Regions from separate parts of the Kosakonia oryzendophytica genome, predicted to be linked through region 1. Evidence: predicted binding sites of a transcription regulator. Region 1 holds the regulator's gene; each other region holds the start of a gene.
The links. The regulator Fur, encoded in region 1, represses iron uptake genes when iron is present. The targets are predictions, from matches to a motif close to ATAATAATGAGAACNACTATCAA.
Positions count from the first base shown of each region.

Region 2: a site for Fur is predicted at 2,785-2,807, ahead of fhuF (siderophore-iron reductase FhuF). Genes of this name have one in related genera too.
Region 3: a site for Fur is predicted at 1,804-1,826, ahead of O9K67_RS19650 (TonB-dependent receptor domain-containing protein). Genes of this name have one in related genera too.

Region 1 is NZ_CP115659.1:3,566,412-3,571,800, forward strand. Features, by position in the region: gene ybfF (esterase) at 1-598, shown strand, start outside; gene ybfE (LexA regulated protein) at 734-1,015, shown strand; gene fldA (flavodoxin FldA) at 1,179-1,709, shown strand; gene fur (ferric iron uptake transcriptional regulator) at 1,998-2,444, shown strand; gene O9K67_RS17330 (beta-N-acetylhexosaminidase) at 2,540-5,194, opposite strand; gene chiP (chitoporin ChiP) at 5,240-5,389, opposite strand, start outside.
Region 2 is NZ_CP115659.1:4,400,820-4,406,208, forward strand. Features, by position in the region: gene rsmC (16S rRNA (guanine(1207)-N(2))-methyltransferase RsmC) at 1-645, shown strand, start outside; tRNA gene O9K67_RS21185 (tRNA-Leu) at 812-898, shown strand; tRNA gene O9K67_RS21190 (tRNA-Leu) at 927-1,013, shown strand; tRNA gene O9K67_RS21195 (tRNA-Leu) at 1,045-1,131, shown strand; gene O9K67_RS21200 (DUF1435 domain-containing protein) at 1,165-1,443, opposite strand; gene O9K67_RS21205 (GGDEF domain-containing protein) at 1,660-2,724, shown strand; gene fhuF (siderophore-iron reductase FhuF) at 2,827-3,615, shown strand; gene O9K67_RS21215 (PTS sugar transporter subunit IIC) at 3,658-4,998, opposite strand; gene O9K67_RS21220 (YbaK/EbsC family protein) at 5,338-5,389, shown strand, end outside.
Region 3 is NZ_CP115659.1:4,057,477-4,062,865, forward strand. Features, by position in the region: gene O9K67_RS19650 (TonB-dependent receptor domain-containing protein) at 1-1,685, opposite strand, end outside; gene O9K67_RS19655 (SelT/SelW/SelH family protein) at 1,911-2,192, shown strand; gene O9K67_RS19660 (hypothetical protein) at 2,315-2,572, opposite strand; gene O9K67_RS19665 (con-10 family general stress protein) at 3,218-3,400, opposite strand; gene crcB (fluoride efflux transporter CrcB) at 3,722-4,099, opposite strand; fluoride riboswitch at 4,181-4,250, opposite strand; gene zinT (metal-binding protein ZinT) at 4,406-5,050, shown strand; gene O9K67_RS19680 (hypothetical protein) at 5,109-5,389, opposite strand, start outside.

The DNA of each region.
Region 1 (5,389 bases):
TCCGGAGATGAACTACCCGGCGATGGCACAGGATCTGCTGGACACGCTTGATGCCCACGACATCGGAAAAGCGACGTTTATCGGCCACTCCATGGGAGGGAAAGCTGTCATGGCACTCACCGCGTTGGCGCCAGAGCGGATCGACCAACTGGTGGCGATCGATATCGCGCCGGTGGATTACCACGTGCGCCGCCACGATGAGATTTTCGCCGCCATCAACGCCGTGAGCCACGCACACGCCACCACGCGCCAACAAGCCGCCGCACTGATGCGCGAAGAGATAAAAGAAGAAGGCGTGATCCAGTTTCTGCTGAAATCGTTTGTTGATGGCGACTGGCGCTTTAATGTCCCGGTATTGTGGGATCAGTATGCGCACATCGTTGGCTGGGAAAATGTCCCGGCATGGGATAAACCCGCGCTGTTCGTCCGCGGCGGTAACTCGCCCTATGTGACGGAAGCATACCGTGACACCCTGCTGGCACAATTTCCACAAGCGCGGGCACATGTCATAGCCGGAGCGGGCCACTGGGTGCACGCCGAGAAACCGGAAGCGGTAATGCGCGCTATCCGTCGTTATCTCTCTGAAAAGGCAAACTGATTAAAAAGACGGCGACCGGTCGTTTGATCGCGCCCGGTCGTTGGCGCGCCCGTTGTGCTGATGTATGATGGCGCGCTATTCAGCCCGGGGCGACGTCCCGATTGCTTGTCTTTCCCGTAGTATGCTGCTTAAACCATGGCTAAAGAACAAACGGACCGTACGACACTAGATCTGTTCGCGAATGAGCGTCGTCCGGGAAGGCCCAAGACCAACCCGCTCGCGCGCGATGAACAGTTGCGCATCAACAAACGTAATCAGCTCAAACGCGATAAAGTTCGCGGGCTCAAACGCGTTGAATTAAAACTGAATGTTGAAGCGGTAGAGGCACTAAATGAGCTGGCGGACGCCCGTGAAATGAGCCGTAGCGAGCTTATTGAAGAGATGCTGCTGGCCCAGCTCAACGCCTTACGCGGATAGCGAATCCTCCGAATCACCGCTTTTACGCCTCTTTTCATGTGTCATAGAGTGCAGTCCGGCGCGATAGCTGTTTCCGCGTGCTTCCCTGTTCTGCTATGATTGCCCTTATCTGTGGGCTAAACGCCACCACCATCTCATTAAGTTTCAAGAGGTTATTTTACTCATGGCAATTACAGGCATTTTCTTCGGCAGCGACACCGGTAACACCGAAAATATCGCGAAAATGATTCAAAGTCAGCTTGGTAAAGACGTTGCCGATGTACATGACATTGCCAAGAGCAGCAAAGAAGATCTCGAAGGCTATGACATTCTGCTGCTCGGCATTCCAACCTGGTATTATGGCGAAGCGCAGTGCGACTGGGATGACTTTTTCCCGACGCTGGAAGAAGTAGACTTCAACGGTAAATTAGTCGCCCTGTTCGGCTGTGGCGATCAGGAAGATTACGCAGAGTATTTCTGTGATGCCCTGGGAACTCTCCGTGACATCATTGAACCGCGCGGTGCGACTATCGTGGGCCACTGGCCGACCGCTGGTTACCATTTTGAAGCGTCTAAAGGTCTGGTGGATGATGACCACTTTGTGGGTCTGGCGATTGATGAAGATCGTCAGCCGGAACTGACCGCGGAACGCGTGAAGAAATGGGTTAAGCAGGTGTCGGAAGAGCTGCACCTGGACGACATCATTAATGCCTGATATTTACGGCGTAGCCTGTGGGTTGCGCCGTATTAATAGGTATAAGCGATGGAAATAATTGCTACAAATTTTTAACTTTTTTCTTCATCACTGTACAATAAGCCCTGCTAAACTTGGGCTGCCGCACAGGACTTTGTCGGCGACCCCACGTTTTATAAGCTTACTTTACTTGAGGGCTTGCAGTTTTCATTTAGACATGGCAGTTCTATAATGAGACGCATTATCCCAGGTGCATTCCTATAACTTCCCCTAAGGAAGTGAATCGTATAGCAACAGGACAGATTCCGCATGACTGACAACAATACCGCATTAAAGAAGGCCGGCCTGAAAGTCACGCTTCCTCGGTTAAAAATCCTGGAAGTGCTTCAGGAGCCGGATAACCATCATGTCAGTGCGGAAGATTTATACAAGCGACTGATCGACATGGGCGAAGAGATCGGCTTGGCTACGGTTTACCGTGTATTGAACCAGTTCGATGACGCCGGCATTGTGACCCGTCATAACTTCGAAGGCGGCAAGTCCGTTTTTGAACTGACCCAGCAACATCACCACGATCACCTGATTTGCCTCGATTGTGGCAAAGTGATCGAATTCAGTGATGATTCTATTGAAGCGCGTCAGCGTGAAATCGCCGCCAAACACGGCATTCGTCTGACGAACCACAGTCTCTACCTGTATGGCCACTGCGCTGAAGGTGACTGCCGCGAAGATGAAAGCGCGCACGACGCGAAATAATCCATTCTGATATGCCAAAAGCCAACCTGACGGTTGGCTTTTTTTGGTTGCCGGATAACTGCAGCAGACTGCGCCTTATCCGGCTTACACAGCGATCACGCCTTTACACTGTCCACACGACTTACGCGTTTCCCGTCCGGGCTGGCGGTACGCACCTGCACTTCACCACTCACCTTCGGGCGGGCGCTATCGTCATAACGCTGCCAGTGTTTGCCGCCGTCGGTAGAGTACTCCACCACCATGCCAGGGAAGCTGGTGTTGGCTTCAAGCACGCCCCCCACCACGCGAGCGCCTGGCACTGGCAAGCGGTAGTGAATACCCGCTTTATCGAGTTTCGCCAGCTCGCGGCTGCCTAACACGTTGGCAAAGCGTGTCCAGTCTTTATCCAGGGCACGAACATTGACGAGGTGCGTTTCACCACCTTTATACTCACGACCGGCTTTGTAGTCCTGCTCCCAGGCCGCCCGATGCCATGCGCGCTCCGCCACCGCAACCAGACGCGGATAGATCATATACTCCATCTGGTTATCGGTACGCACCACCTCGCTCCACAACTGCGCGGAGAGACCATACGCCCCAGGCCATGTTTTATCAGACTTCGCGCTAAAGGGGTTGCCATCACGGTCAACAGAAGTTTCGGCGTTTTGCGGCATATTGTCCGGCGCGAAACTGAAGATCTTACGTTCGTCGCTAAAGCGCGTGCCCCAGTAATAACCGCTCTCTTGCGGGTTTACTTCATACGGAAAATCAAGATAGACATAATCCGGGTTGGAAACGATAACGCGGAACCCTTTGTTCGCCCAGTCATTAACCGAGTCAAAACCGCCCCAGTAGAGCGTATCCCAGAAGTTCACGTTGACATGATCGGTGGCGAATACCGATGCGTCTTTGGCATCTTTCAGACCATCCTGCCAGGCTTGCATTGTAGTAATGCCGCGGGCTTTCACCTGTTTGCTGACTTCAATACCAAAATAGCTGGAAAGATGCTCAACATCCGTTACTTTTCCCTCTTTAATTATCGCCTGGCACGCCTGCGACTTCGCCCACGGCTTGTCCTGCTTGCTTTTATCGATGATGCCCTTACCTGCTTCCGGGTTCTTCTGATCGGTATACCCAACGCCCAGGTAAATATTTTTTGCCTCATCACCGCCAAAATGCCAGGTTTGCAGCGGCAGGCCCGCCTCTTTATGCATCTGCTGGATTTCACCGATCACTTTGTCGACGAAATTGCGTGATGAGTCGAGGCAAGGGTTAAGGTAGCCGGTACGGTTATAAAATTGTACCCCGGTAGTGTTGGAGGTATCCGTTGGATCCAGCAAGCGGAACTGCGCCGCGTCCTGCGCTTTGCCCTCTTTCATCAGTCGATCGTAACGGGCTTCCATAGAGATCACGGCTGCACGCGCATGGGCAGGCATGTCAATTTCCGGAATAACCTCGATCTGCCGGGCTTTCGCATACTTCAGAATGTCGATGTAATCCGCGCGGGTAAAGAAACCACTTCCGTTGTTGTTGCTATCCGGGCCAGAACCCAGTTGCGGCAACAGGCAGGTTTTTTCGCTCAGATCGTGACAACGTTTGCTGCCAATATCGGTCAGCTCCGGCAAGCCTGGGATCTCAATACGCCAGCCTTCATCATCGCTGAGATGAAAGTGGAATTTATTCAGTTTATAGGCAGCCATCTGATCCAGCAGACGCAACACCGCATCCTTACTGTGGAAGTTACGACCGACATCCAACTGAATGGCACGGTAGTCAAAGCGCGGCGCATCTTTGGCGTCCAGCGCCGCAATTTTCATTGCACCTGTCGTTGGGATCAGTGACAGCAGTGATTGCAAACCGTAGAACACCCCAGCCTGATCGTAACCGGTTACCACGGCTTCTTTCGCGCCAATATGCAAGGTATAAGCGCCAGATACCGCCTCGTCACCGCTGAAATCACGGCTCGCAATTACGCTGCGAACAGGATAGCTCCCCGCTTTCACGCCCAGCAGTGCAAAACGGGTTTTCACCGCGTCCTGCGCATCACGACTCAACGCAGAGAGATCCAGCTTCACACCGCTGCTCAGATCCACATCCTGCCCGTGGATTTTCACCGCCCGTGGCGTGGGGACAATCTGTCCGCGCAGCGTTTGCAAATTCAGCGTTTTTACATCGCTGTTTTTCTCAAAGCGCGCTTCTGCCGTCATCAGGACGTTTTTATCATCCGCCGTGCGCTTCCACTGCTCACCCAGCGGACTGACAAACTGCGACAATGCTTCGGTGTCGGTATTGGCAATCACTTTGGCTGTTGCCCCGTCGGAGGCTACGTACCAACGCGGGATCACATCAGTCATAAACAACTGCCAGTACTCGTTGATAATCGGGATCTCTACCGACTGTTTTGCCGGAAAACCGGTGAATTTATCCGTCGGTTCCAGCTTGTGCAGATCGCCCATAATGTGAGTGACTTTAAACTGATCATTCGCAACATTGAGGATCTGCCGAATGCTGTGAAAATAAATCGTCCAGTCTTTGTCCGTCACCGCATCGCCGTTATTCGTGAGGGTGACCACAGCTTTGTTACATGATGCCCAGTCGGCACCCAGTTTGGCGCAATCCACCCCATTCTGCGCCGCGTGGTTATCCGTAATGGCGTAGTTAAGATGGAACTGACTGATGGCATCCACGGTGCGTTGATTCGCCTGCGCCGCCGGGCTGCTTAGGATCCCCAGTACCGCACTGGCCAGTATCGTTACGCGTACGTTTTTCATGACTTATTCCTTGTATTTTGCCGGGCTCCCCCGGCAAATAACGCATCAAAAAATGGTGAACGGGGCGATAACCATAAACTTCACGTCGCGCTCATCCTGGAAGATGTTGCCGTAACCGCCGGCATAACTCGGGATATCGGAATGGTTGTCGTACTGAGTGAAGTGCAGTTTGAACATGGTGCCCTTTGCCCGACC
Region 2 (5,389 bases), 830 kb from region 1:
TGCCCACTGAACAAAGTCGACAGTGCCCGCCGCTGCGGTTTGTATCATGGCCGCCTGGAAAAAACGCCAGCTTTCAACCCGGACGAATTCTGGGGTGAATATGCACTGGATGATTTGACCATTAAAACGCTACCGGGCGTGTTCAGCCGCGACGGGCTGGATGTCGGCAGCCAGCTGCTGTTGTCGACCTTTACCCCGCATACTAAGGGCAAAGTGCTGGATGTAGGTTGCGGCGCAGGTGTCCTGGCGGCGGTACTGGCGAGCCACTCGCCGAAAGTGCGTCTGACGCTGTGCGACGTCTCTGCTCCGGCGGTAGAGGCCAGTCGCGCAACGCTGGCGGCGAACGGTTTCGAAGGGGATGTGTTTGCCAGCAACGTCTTCTCAGAAGTGACTGGCCGTTTCGATATGATCATCTCCAACCCGCCGTTCCACGATGGTTTGCAGACCAGTCAGGAAGCTGCACAGACGCTGATTCGCGGTGCCGTTCGCCACCTGAACAGTGGCGGTGAGTTGCGTATTGTCGCTAACGCCTTCCTGCCGTATCCGGATGTACTGGATCAGACGTTTGGTTTCCATGAAGTCATTGCACAAACCGGCCGTTTTAAAGTCTACCGTACGGTGATGACACGCCAGGCGATAAAATAATCGCTGTTCCCGGTGGGTGCGACTCACCGGGTTACACTTCCTCTGCGTCTCAGCGCCCATTTTTACAGCAATCAGCTTCCGTTGGCTTAATTAACTGTTGACGAAAAGTTGAAAACATCTAGAATGCGCCTCCGTGGTAGCGATACTTCAAGAGTATCGATGGTATGCGAAGGTGGCGGAATTGGTAGACGCGCTAGCTTCAGGTGTTAGTGTCCTTACGGACGTGGGGGTTCAAGTCCCCCCCCTCGCACCATAAACCACGCTGATATTGCTCGCACTGTGCGAAGGTGGCGGAATTGGTAGACGCGCTAGCTTCAGGTGTTAGTGTTCTTACGGACGTGGGGGTTCAAGTCCCCCCCCTCGCACCAACGAGGCAATATCAAAAAGTAAGATGACTGTGCGAAGGTGGCGGAATTGGTAGACGCGCTAGCTTCAGGTGTTAGTGTCCTTACGGACGTGGGGGTTCAAGTCCCCCCCCTCGCACCAGATATCTTATACCCTCCCTGTATGACTCTCCTGTTACAACACCATTTTCAAATTCATCAGCAGCAGCATCATTCCACCGACCAGCGCAACACCTGAAGGCAGCAGCACAAAATGCCGTAAACGTTTGTGGTACAGCATTGCTGGCGTGAGCAACAGACCAAGCACAATGACTCCCCGCCAGGCGTTAACTGACAGATCGGCAAGCGCCAGAATAGCCACAACAATGCCTGGTAAGACAATCCCCCATCCACTCCCCAGCGCGCGCTGCAACATGCTTTCATCTCTCATATCGATAATGATAACCAATATCATATGATATGTTTTCTCATTTGTCAGCCCGATACGAAGCGTCAGTATGAAGATCACTCATCTTCTAATGACAGGCATTCAGTAAGGTGATAAATTAAGCGCCACTTAAATGAAAATCCAAATCACTAATTTTTCGCGATAACTGTTTCATCGCGTTACATTTTCTTTTTTTGACTATCAGCACGCCGTTAGATTACGGATAAACAACGATTTTTAGGTATGACATTACAAACCTGGCAATCTCTCTGTAACAAGAAATATCGATTGTCCCTGCGTCTATTTCTGTTACTCAATGCGATCTCAGCGCTGTTTTCTATCGCTCTGCCGCTCTCTCACCTGCGTATTCTGACGATCCCCGTATGCATCATTTTCGCGGCGAGCCTGGTGTTGCCAGTGCTACACCACTATTTTCCTAGCCGAAAAATTAATATCACCCTTATTGCGTTGATATTTGGCTGTCTATGGGCGTGGCATGTAATCACTAAAGTCAGATTAATAAATGATAATGCTGATGCCTTTCTACTGATCGCCTTGTTGAGCATCCTGTTTATAGGCACCATTGCATTTTCAAATAATATCCTCGCCTTTTTATTTCACTCGTTACCGGTATTCGTCAGCTGTTTGTGGCTAAGCAGTGGAGAGAACGAATTCAGAATGATCTACTCTTTTGCACTGCCGGTTTTGGGCATCTCTATTCAGCATGCAATTCAAAAGCGTAATGATCATTTTGCCCAGGCATTAATGAATCGGCTGATGCAGGAGCGCAAAACACTCAATGATTTGAGCATGCTGGATCCGCTGACCGGTTTGTACAACCGCCGTGGTTTGCAGCATAAACTCGACAATATGCTGGCGGTAGATGATAGCCCTCGCTATGTGCTGCTTCTCGATATCGATCACTTTAAAGCTTATAACGATCATTACGGCCACATGATGGGGGATCAGGCGCTCATCCGTGTCTCTGCCGCCTTGCGCAATGCCGTACGCTCACGCGATATTGTTGCCCGCTTCGGTGGCGAAGAATTTATGATCCTGCTTAATAACGCAGAACAGGAAGATGCACGCCGTACCGCTGAACGTATTCGCCAGCAGGTGTATGATCTGAAAATTCCGCATATGTTTAATGAAAGCGTCGCCACAAACGTCACCGTCAGTATCGGGATTGCGCCATTGCTGGGTAATGATATCGAAGCGTCTCTTTCCCGTGCCGATAAAGCGCTGTATGAAGCCAAACATATGGGGCGCAACAACATCCTCGTAAGTGAAGAATTACAGCCCGCCTGAGGCGCTCCCGCGCTAATTTTACGATAAACACCTTGCTATCGATTTTATCCGTGGTTAGGATTAAAAATCATTATCATTTAGATTTCTTATCCTGCTACTGCCATGACTTCACGTACCGCAACGATTGCTGAAAATGCTACCTGGCGAGGGAGCCTCAACAATGAGCGCGATTCGCTGGCGAATGCCGTACGGGAAACTATCTCCAGCCATCGCGAATATCTGCTTGATTTTATTCATCTCAATGAACCCGCACCTTACCAAACCATGACGCTGGCAGAATGGTCACGCGGTAGCGCGTTACAAACGCTTATTGCGACCTATTCCGATCATATCTATCGCAACCAGCTAACGCAGCCGCGAGAAAACAAGCCACTGTTATCACTATGGGCGCAATGGTATCTCGGGCTGATGGTACCGCCGTTGCTACTGGCGCTGTTGATGCAGGAACGCGCAATCGACCTTACACCTGAACATTTCCATGTCGAGTTTCACGAAACCGGCCGTGCCGCGTGTTTCTGGATTGATGTGCAGCCCGATGACGTATTAACGTCCTGTAACGATGCCCAACGAATTTCCGCGCTGACGACATACGCTATGCTCCCGGTCGTACAGGCGCTGGAAGCCACCGGAGACATCAACGGTAAGCTTATCTGGAGCAACACGGGCTATCTGATTAACTGGTGCCTGGGGGATATGATCCCCGTGCTTGGTGAGGGGCGTGTCGCAGCGCTGCGTCAGACCTGCTTCTTTGAAAAACAACTTGCCGATGGCAGCGACAACCCGCTGTGGCGCACCGTTGTGCTGCGGGACGGTGTACTGGTGCGCCGCACTTGCTGCCAGCGCTATCGTCTGCCAGATGTCCAGCAGTGCGGCGACTGCACGTTAACATAAACAAAGGAGCGGTTATTCCGCCCCTTTGTTTTCCTTGTGCCTTTATGCAACCTGCTTATCGTCTTCTGCGCGCTGTGCTTCTTCTGCTTCCTGTTCCAGTAACTGTTTTTCGTACACTTTAAAGAACGGATAGTAGATAACCGCAGACACACAAGCGAGCAAGACCACGAGAATTGCTGCCCGGAAATCCCAACCCAGCGCCCACGCGCCGCCAATAGGCGCAGGAGCGGTCCAGGGCACAACGGAAATCACTCTGCCGATAAGATCCAGTTTCATCGCCGCCCAGGCAATGATGGCGTTGATCGTTGGTGCCAGCAGGAAAGGAATAAAGAATACCGGGTTCATTACAATGGGTGTGCCAAAAATAACCGGCTCATTGATGTTGAACATACTCGGTACGACGCTCAAACGCCCGATGGAGCGTAAATGTACCGAACGGCTACGCAGGTAGCAAAAGACCAGCCCCATCGTCGCCCCGGAGCCACCAATCACAATAAAGAAGGTCCAGAACGCTTCCATAAAGATATGCGGCAACGGCGCGCCCTGCGCCAACGCGGTCTGGTTCAAACCAAGGTTCGTTAACCAGAACATTTGCAGCATACCGGAAACGATCGCAGCGCCATGAATGCCGGCGAACCACAGTAAATGACCAATGATCACCGCCAGCAGAATGGCCGGTAATGAATCCGCTGCCGCTACCAAGGGTTTAAACAGCGCCATAATGGCCTGCGGGATCAGCATATTGAACTGCGTCTGGATAAGCAGACTCAACGGATAAAGCGTCAGCACTACCACCAGCACAGGAATGAGCAAATCAAACGAGTTTTTTATCATCGGCGGCACCTGATCGGGCAGGCGAATACCAATGTTATGCGCTTTTAGAAAACGCATCATTTCCACACAATAAATCGCCACCAGGATCGCGGTGAAAATACCGGTGCCGCCAAGGCTATCCACCGGCAGCGTACCGTTGGTTTTTGGGGCTGCGACCAATAAGAAAGCCATCAGCGATAGCATGGCGCACATAAAAGGATCCAACTGATGCGACTTCACATAATGCTTACCAAGATTGTAAGCAATGGCCGCGCAGATATAGATAGACATAATGCCCATCGTCATATCGAAAGGCGTAAGGATCCGCCCTTCATACTGCTTCGCAAGATCAAGCCAACCACGGGCGAAACCCCAGGTGGTGTCCGGCGAAAATGGCGGATAGGCAAAGACCAGCAGGAACGAGCCCACAATCATAAACGGCATTGCGGAAATAAACCCGTCACGGATGGCCATCACATGGCGTTGGGAAGAGATTCGCCCGGCAATCGGGCTGACGTAGTTTTCTATAAACCGGAAAATGAGGTTAAACGCAGCATGGTTGGCAGACATAGCAGATCTCCTGTCAGACTAACAAAGTAAGCGCACCAGCGAATATTCTGCCGCGTCGCGATCCATTTTTTCTCTGTGAAACCATGTGGTTGTTTGAACCAGCATTACAACGAAACAGGATACGTTCATAGACGGCTCTTTATTTAATTTTCTGGGCAGAGGGAAGTGACAAAATGAGTATTAACCCGGGTTGATGACACTGCAACCGGTTACTGTAACCGGTTTCCGCGATTGTGAAGGCGATCGATAATCTGGTTGTAAGGCGTTTGTTAAGGAGGGATATTTACAGCAATAACGTGCTTGTGACAGATTAATAGCGGTTTTAAGCAGGAGAACATCATGAGTTTGCAGTCTGTGCGGCAATTTTTTGCCGACAATGCCCCCGACATCG
Region 3 (5,389 bases), 490 kb from region 1:
GTTACTCCGTCGGTGACGTCGCCCTTCATGCCCCATTCCAGGTTGTTGCTGGTTTCGGTTTTCAGATCGGTGTTGCCAATCAACGCATACTGCCCACGTCCGGCATAGCTTGAACCCAGGTTCCAGGAGCCGTACAACTGGCTGGCGTTCGGGAACTCCGCCCCGCGTTTATATTGCAGGTAGGTCATCAGGCGCGGCGTGAGGTCGTACTGGAAGGTCAGCGACGGCAGCAACTGGGTGTCTGAATTTTTACCGTACAACGACGAGACGGACGACTCCGTCAGCACGCTGCTGTTGGTCGTCAGGCTGGAGAGGTTATCCGGTTTGGTGGACTGATGCACAACGCGCGCGCCGGGAATGATGGCAAAGTGGTGGCCATCTGCATCGAAGTTAATCTGATCCTGCACGAACGCGCCCACGGTGTAGCTGCGGCTGTTCGCTTCCGGTTGCATGATCACACTGTAGACGCTCGGTACCGGCGACTGACTAAACGGGCGCTCGGTTTTGCTGGTGCTGGCGTTAAAGCCTGCGCTCAGATCATGACGACCGAGCGTTTTCGCCAGCGCATTCTGAATGCCCCAGGTGTCGGTATCATAGTTGGAGTAGACCGTCTCCATCGTACCGGTGGTGCTGTCCGGCATCCAGGTGCGGTCATGCGCCTCGGTGTGCTGGTAGTAGACTTTGCTGGACATGCTATCGAGCCAGTCGTTCATTGGCGTCCAGTCATCTTTCAGGCTAACGCCCCAGCGCCGGGTCTGGCTGGTTTGCTGCGCATCACCGAGGATCGTGCTGCCGCTGCTGTTCCAGCTATCGTAGTGGGTGTGGTTGGTCTTGTGGTAATAATCCAGCGTCGCCGTCAGTTTGTGCGCCTCATTGGGCTGCCAGATCCCGGAGGCCATCATCGCATCGGAGTGCCAGTTCGCCGGATAAGCGTCCAGAGTGCCGCTGTTGTTGCGGGTCTGCTGACCGTCGCGGCGGCTGTAGACAAAAATGCCGCGCAGAGTGTCGTCCCCGGCCGCGCCGGTTATGCCGTTGTGCCAGCTACGGTCTGCGGAGTCGTAATCGCTCTGATAACCAAAGTAGGTCTCTTTCCCCTGACGCAGATAGTCGTCGGCGGATTTCGGTTTAAAGGAGACGTTGCCGCCAATCGAGGTGTTGGCGTTATCCGTTGATGTCGCGCCGGACTGAATATCAACGCTACCGTACATATACGGATCGATGTAATCGCGGCCAATGCCGAAAGTGTTCAGACCTGCGCGACTGACATAGCTGCGGCCGGTGGCATCGGGCTGAGGGATCCCGTCAACATCAATGCCGACACGGTTGCTTTCCAGACCACGAATGTTATAGCCGGTGTAACCGCCGCGATCGAAGCCGCTTTTCCCGTTGCCGGAACCGCCGCTGGCGCCGGTGGCGCTGATCAACGGCTCATAGCGCATGATGGAGCCAAAATCTTTCGCGCCTTTATTTTGCAGATCCTGCGCGCTGACCGAATGGTCGCTCCCGGCTTTTAATACCGGCGCAGGCGCTGTGACGACCATCTCTTCAGCGGTATCTTGCTGGGAGTTGGCGGAAATTGTGGGGGTATCAGCCGCACTGGCGGAGGTCTGATACAGCGCTGCGAGTAGTGAAGTCACCAGCACGCGCTTGCTAAAGCGAGGCCGGGAAAATTGCGATTTACACATAGTATTTGTAAGCCCTGGTGTTATTAGTATCAGGCTCACTGCTTACTTCCAGTCGTACGTGGAATTGTGCCGTGTCTGCACCCGACACTGATGGCCAACTCTCATCTTATCGAGCCAGATAATAATGATAATAATTATCACTTGCAATAACTTAATTATTCCTCACATTCCTCCCCATACATTGCCTACAATGGTTGTCTACTACGCGCTTACGGTGACGATAAAATGAGCAAACCCACCCTCACTCTGCATTATTGCTCCCAGTGTAACTGGATGCTACGCGCCAGCTGGATGGCGCAGGAATTACTGCATACCTTCAGTACCGATCTCAATGCGGTCACCCTGAAGCCGGGCACCGGCGGGATTTTTGTTATCGATATTGACGGTCACGTTATCTGGGATCGCAAGCAGGATAGCGGTTTCCCCGATGCCGCAGAATTAAAACGCCGCGTACGCGACTACTGCTTCCCGGAAAAACCGCTGGGCCATGTGGAGAAAAGCATGTAGGGAGGGATAAGGCGCAAAACAGCGCTTCGCGTCTCAGGCCCGTTGAAGTTCCCTCCTTTGCTAACACGCAGAAAATAGCCTGTTGCGTGGGCAACAAAAAGGTCGCCGTAGCGACCTTTTTGTTACTTTTTCACCGGTTGCGGCTTCTTATCGCCGGACTCGGGTGCGTTGTGTGGATCATCTTTTTCAACTTTCAGCACAGGATCCTCCTTGTTGCCTTCCGTCTTTTGACTATAGATGCCCGCAGCGAAAAGAAGCCAGGCGGCAGACAAAAAAAACCGCTCAGACTGAGCGGTTGCAAGTGCGACACCAGGGTTTGGTAAATTGTAGAACTGCATGAAATATAAACATTTTTTGGATAACTTCAAGGCAATCACCATGAAAAAAATCATTCCCAAAGATCGTTATATTTCACTACAACAAGTTGTTTTATAACGATATTCTTGTAAACATTTTGCAAATAATTAGCAGACTCATTGTGAGCAATAACCAGGCAATTGCATACCTTCAGACACAGAGCGGATTTCCTGCTCCTGAGGGTGATTTTTCGCTATTTCTCCGTAAAGGAATATCGCGCTGTTATGGCGAATTATCTTCTTGCTGCGTCTGTATCCGGTTAGCGATTTTGTCAACCAGACGCTTTTGGCGTGGGGTAAGATGAAGGGATACGGCTGCCTCATTAATAGAAATAAGCGTTGATATCATTCTGTTAGGGTCGATATACAGAAAATTCTCACACCCTTCGATGGGCATTATCTCACTGGGGTTTTCTTGTTTATTTTCTCTCATCATTCTACTCAGGTATTTATTTCATAGCACAGCAATGTACACTTTGTGCTAATGAGCAATAATCTTTGCAAAAGATTACCGTCACATAATATTATGCAGGTCGCCATCTATTAATTTCACAATAAAGAATCAGTTAACGAAATATCACATTCAACATAACGAGATAAACGAGCCGTTTCCGACCCGCTTGTTATTCACATACCATTTTAATGATGACTGACTACCATAAGTCACTATCAGGACTCAGATTTACGGCCACCACCATGACTGTTTTTGCCGCCTTTCTTACCGGCTTCGGATGCACGTTCGGGATCATTTTTAAAGTTGCCCCCGCTGTGCTGTCCACCTTTACGTCCTGCTTCAGAAGCCTTTTCACGATCTTCTGCGAAATTTCCAGAACCGCCTCTATGTTCCGCCATATTATATCTCCAGTGGGTACTTTACTTGTAACCGAAAAAGTCATTAAGTACTTTAATCGATCGCGTTAGAGATTTAAGTTTGGTTGCTAATGAAAATTAGTCAACGGCATTCATAAAATTAATCATAATAAAAATTACGCAGCTTATTTTTACATTTAGATGCATATGTTGCATTTAAAATAAAACTTATATTTATAAAGGGGTTAAACGTCGATATATCTTCTAAAGAAATAATCAAAAAATGTTATTTATTTCCGCAGAATTTACCGAAGCGGTAATTCTGAACGCAGGGAGAACGCACGATTCTCCCTGCCACATCGATCAAAACAACGCGTTAACCACCATAAATCCCAAAGCCGTCATCAAAATCGCTCCTACCACATGCACCAACACGGAGGTCATTGCCCACAGATAATCCCCTGTTTGCAGCAATGCAAAGATCTCCAGTGAAAATGTTGAAAAGGTCGTCATGCCGCCGCACAAACCGGTGGTAATTAGCAGTCGCCAAGTGGGATCAAGATTCGGCTGCCGGGTAAAGAACGCCAGCGCGCCACCTATGATTAACCCGCCAAGCAGATTCACCAGTAAGGTGCCGGGTGGCAGATTGGGAAACAGAACATTCAACCGAATGGAGAGCAACCAGCGGATAACGCAGCCCGCAGAACCCCCGATCATCACAGCAAATAAAGATTTCAGCATGTTTTCCTCATTAATCGTGCGAATGATGGAGACATGCCGGGAGGGGAAAATTTAAAACGCCCGACATGCCTCCGTTAAAGAGTCATATCAGGCGTCATCAGCTTCTCAGGGAAGCGGTTGGGTAAGGTGGAACGCCATCACCTTAGCGCGCATTGTTGACGATTTTCACTTTCCAGGCAAGCGCAGGACGTGCAGTAAGCGTAAGGAAAATCGCTAACGATTTTCTCTGTGTTGACATAGGCGGCAAAATCAATTGTTATATTATAACATTTCATTTTGTCACAAAGGATAACCAGGGACTACACGATGATCATGAAGAAATCCGCGTTCTTACTCGGTATGGGCATGTTGCTTGGTAGCGCTCAAAGCGTTGCCCACGATCACCATCACGGTAAACCGCTGTCGGAGGTTGAACGCAAAGCCAGCGAAGGCATTTTTGATAATAAAGAGGTAAAAGACAGAGCGCTGAGCGACTGGGATGGTATCTGGCAATCGCTGGAACCTTACCTGCTCAATGGCGATCTGGATCCGGTGCTGGAGAAAAAAGCGAAACAGGGTGACAAAACCGTTGAAGAGTACCGGGCTTATTATAAAAAAGGCTACGCGACAAACGTTGAGATGATCGGCATCGAAGACAACGTAATCGAATTTCACTCTGGCAATACGGTGAATCGTTGCCGTTATGATTACGCCGGGTACAAAATCCTCACCTATGCCTCTGGTAAGAAAGGCGTTCGTTACCTGTTTGAATGCACAGACAGCCAGTCAAAAGCGCCAAAATATGTGCAGTTCAGCGACCATATTATCGCGCCGCGCCGGTCACAACATTTCCACATTTTCATGGGGAATGTCTCACAGGAAGCGCTGCTCAAAGAGATGGATAACTGGCCGACATACTACCCGTACAATATGACCAAAGCGCAAGTGGTCGAGGAAATGCTACATCATTGATGTTTCCCGGCGGGCGGTAGACGTGCCGCCTGCCGGGCTGTGATGGCGTTACCGCGCATCACTCTATTTGCGCATCCACTTTAATGATCGCCTGACAATCTTTTTCGCGCAGCCCATAAACCTCTGCCAGACCGTTCTCGCCGCAGCCTGTCGTGGCTAAATCCCGTAATGCGGCTTGCGCATAGTCGTAGCCATTTTCAGCCAGCAATTTCTGCGCCTCGTCGCCAAGCGTCGTACTTGTTGCCCCGTTGCTCATTGCATCCAGACCCGCGTTACCAATCGCGCCCTGCTGAATAGCAGCCCTGATGGTTGGACTCGTCGCCAGTTCAGGCCAGCCAT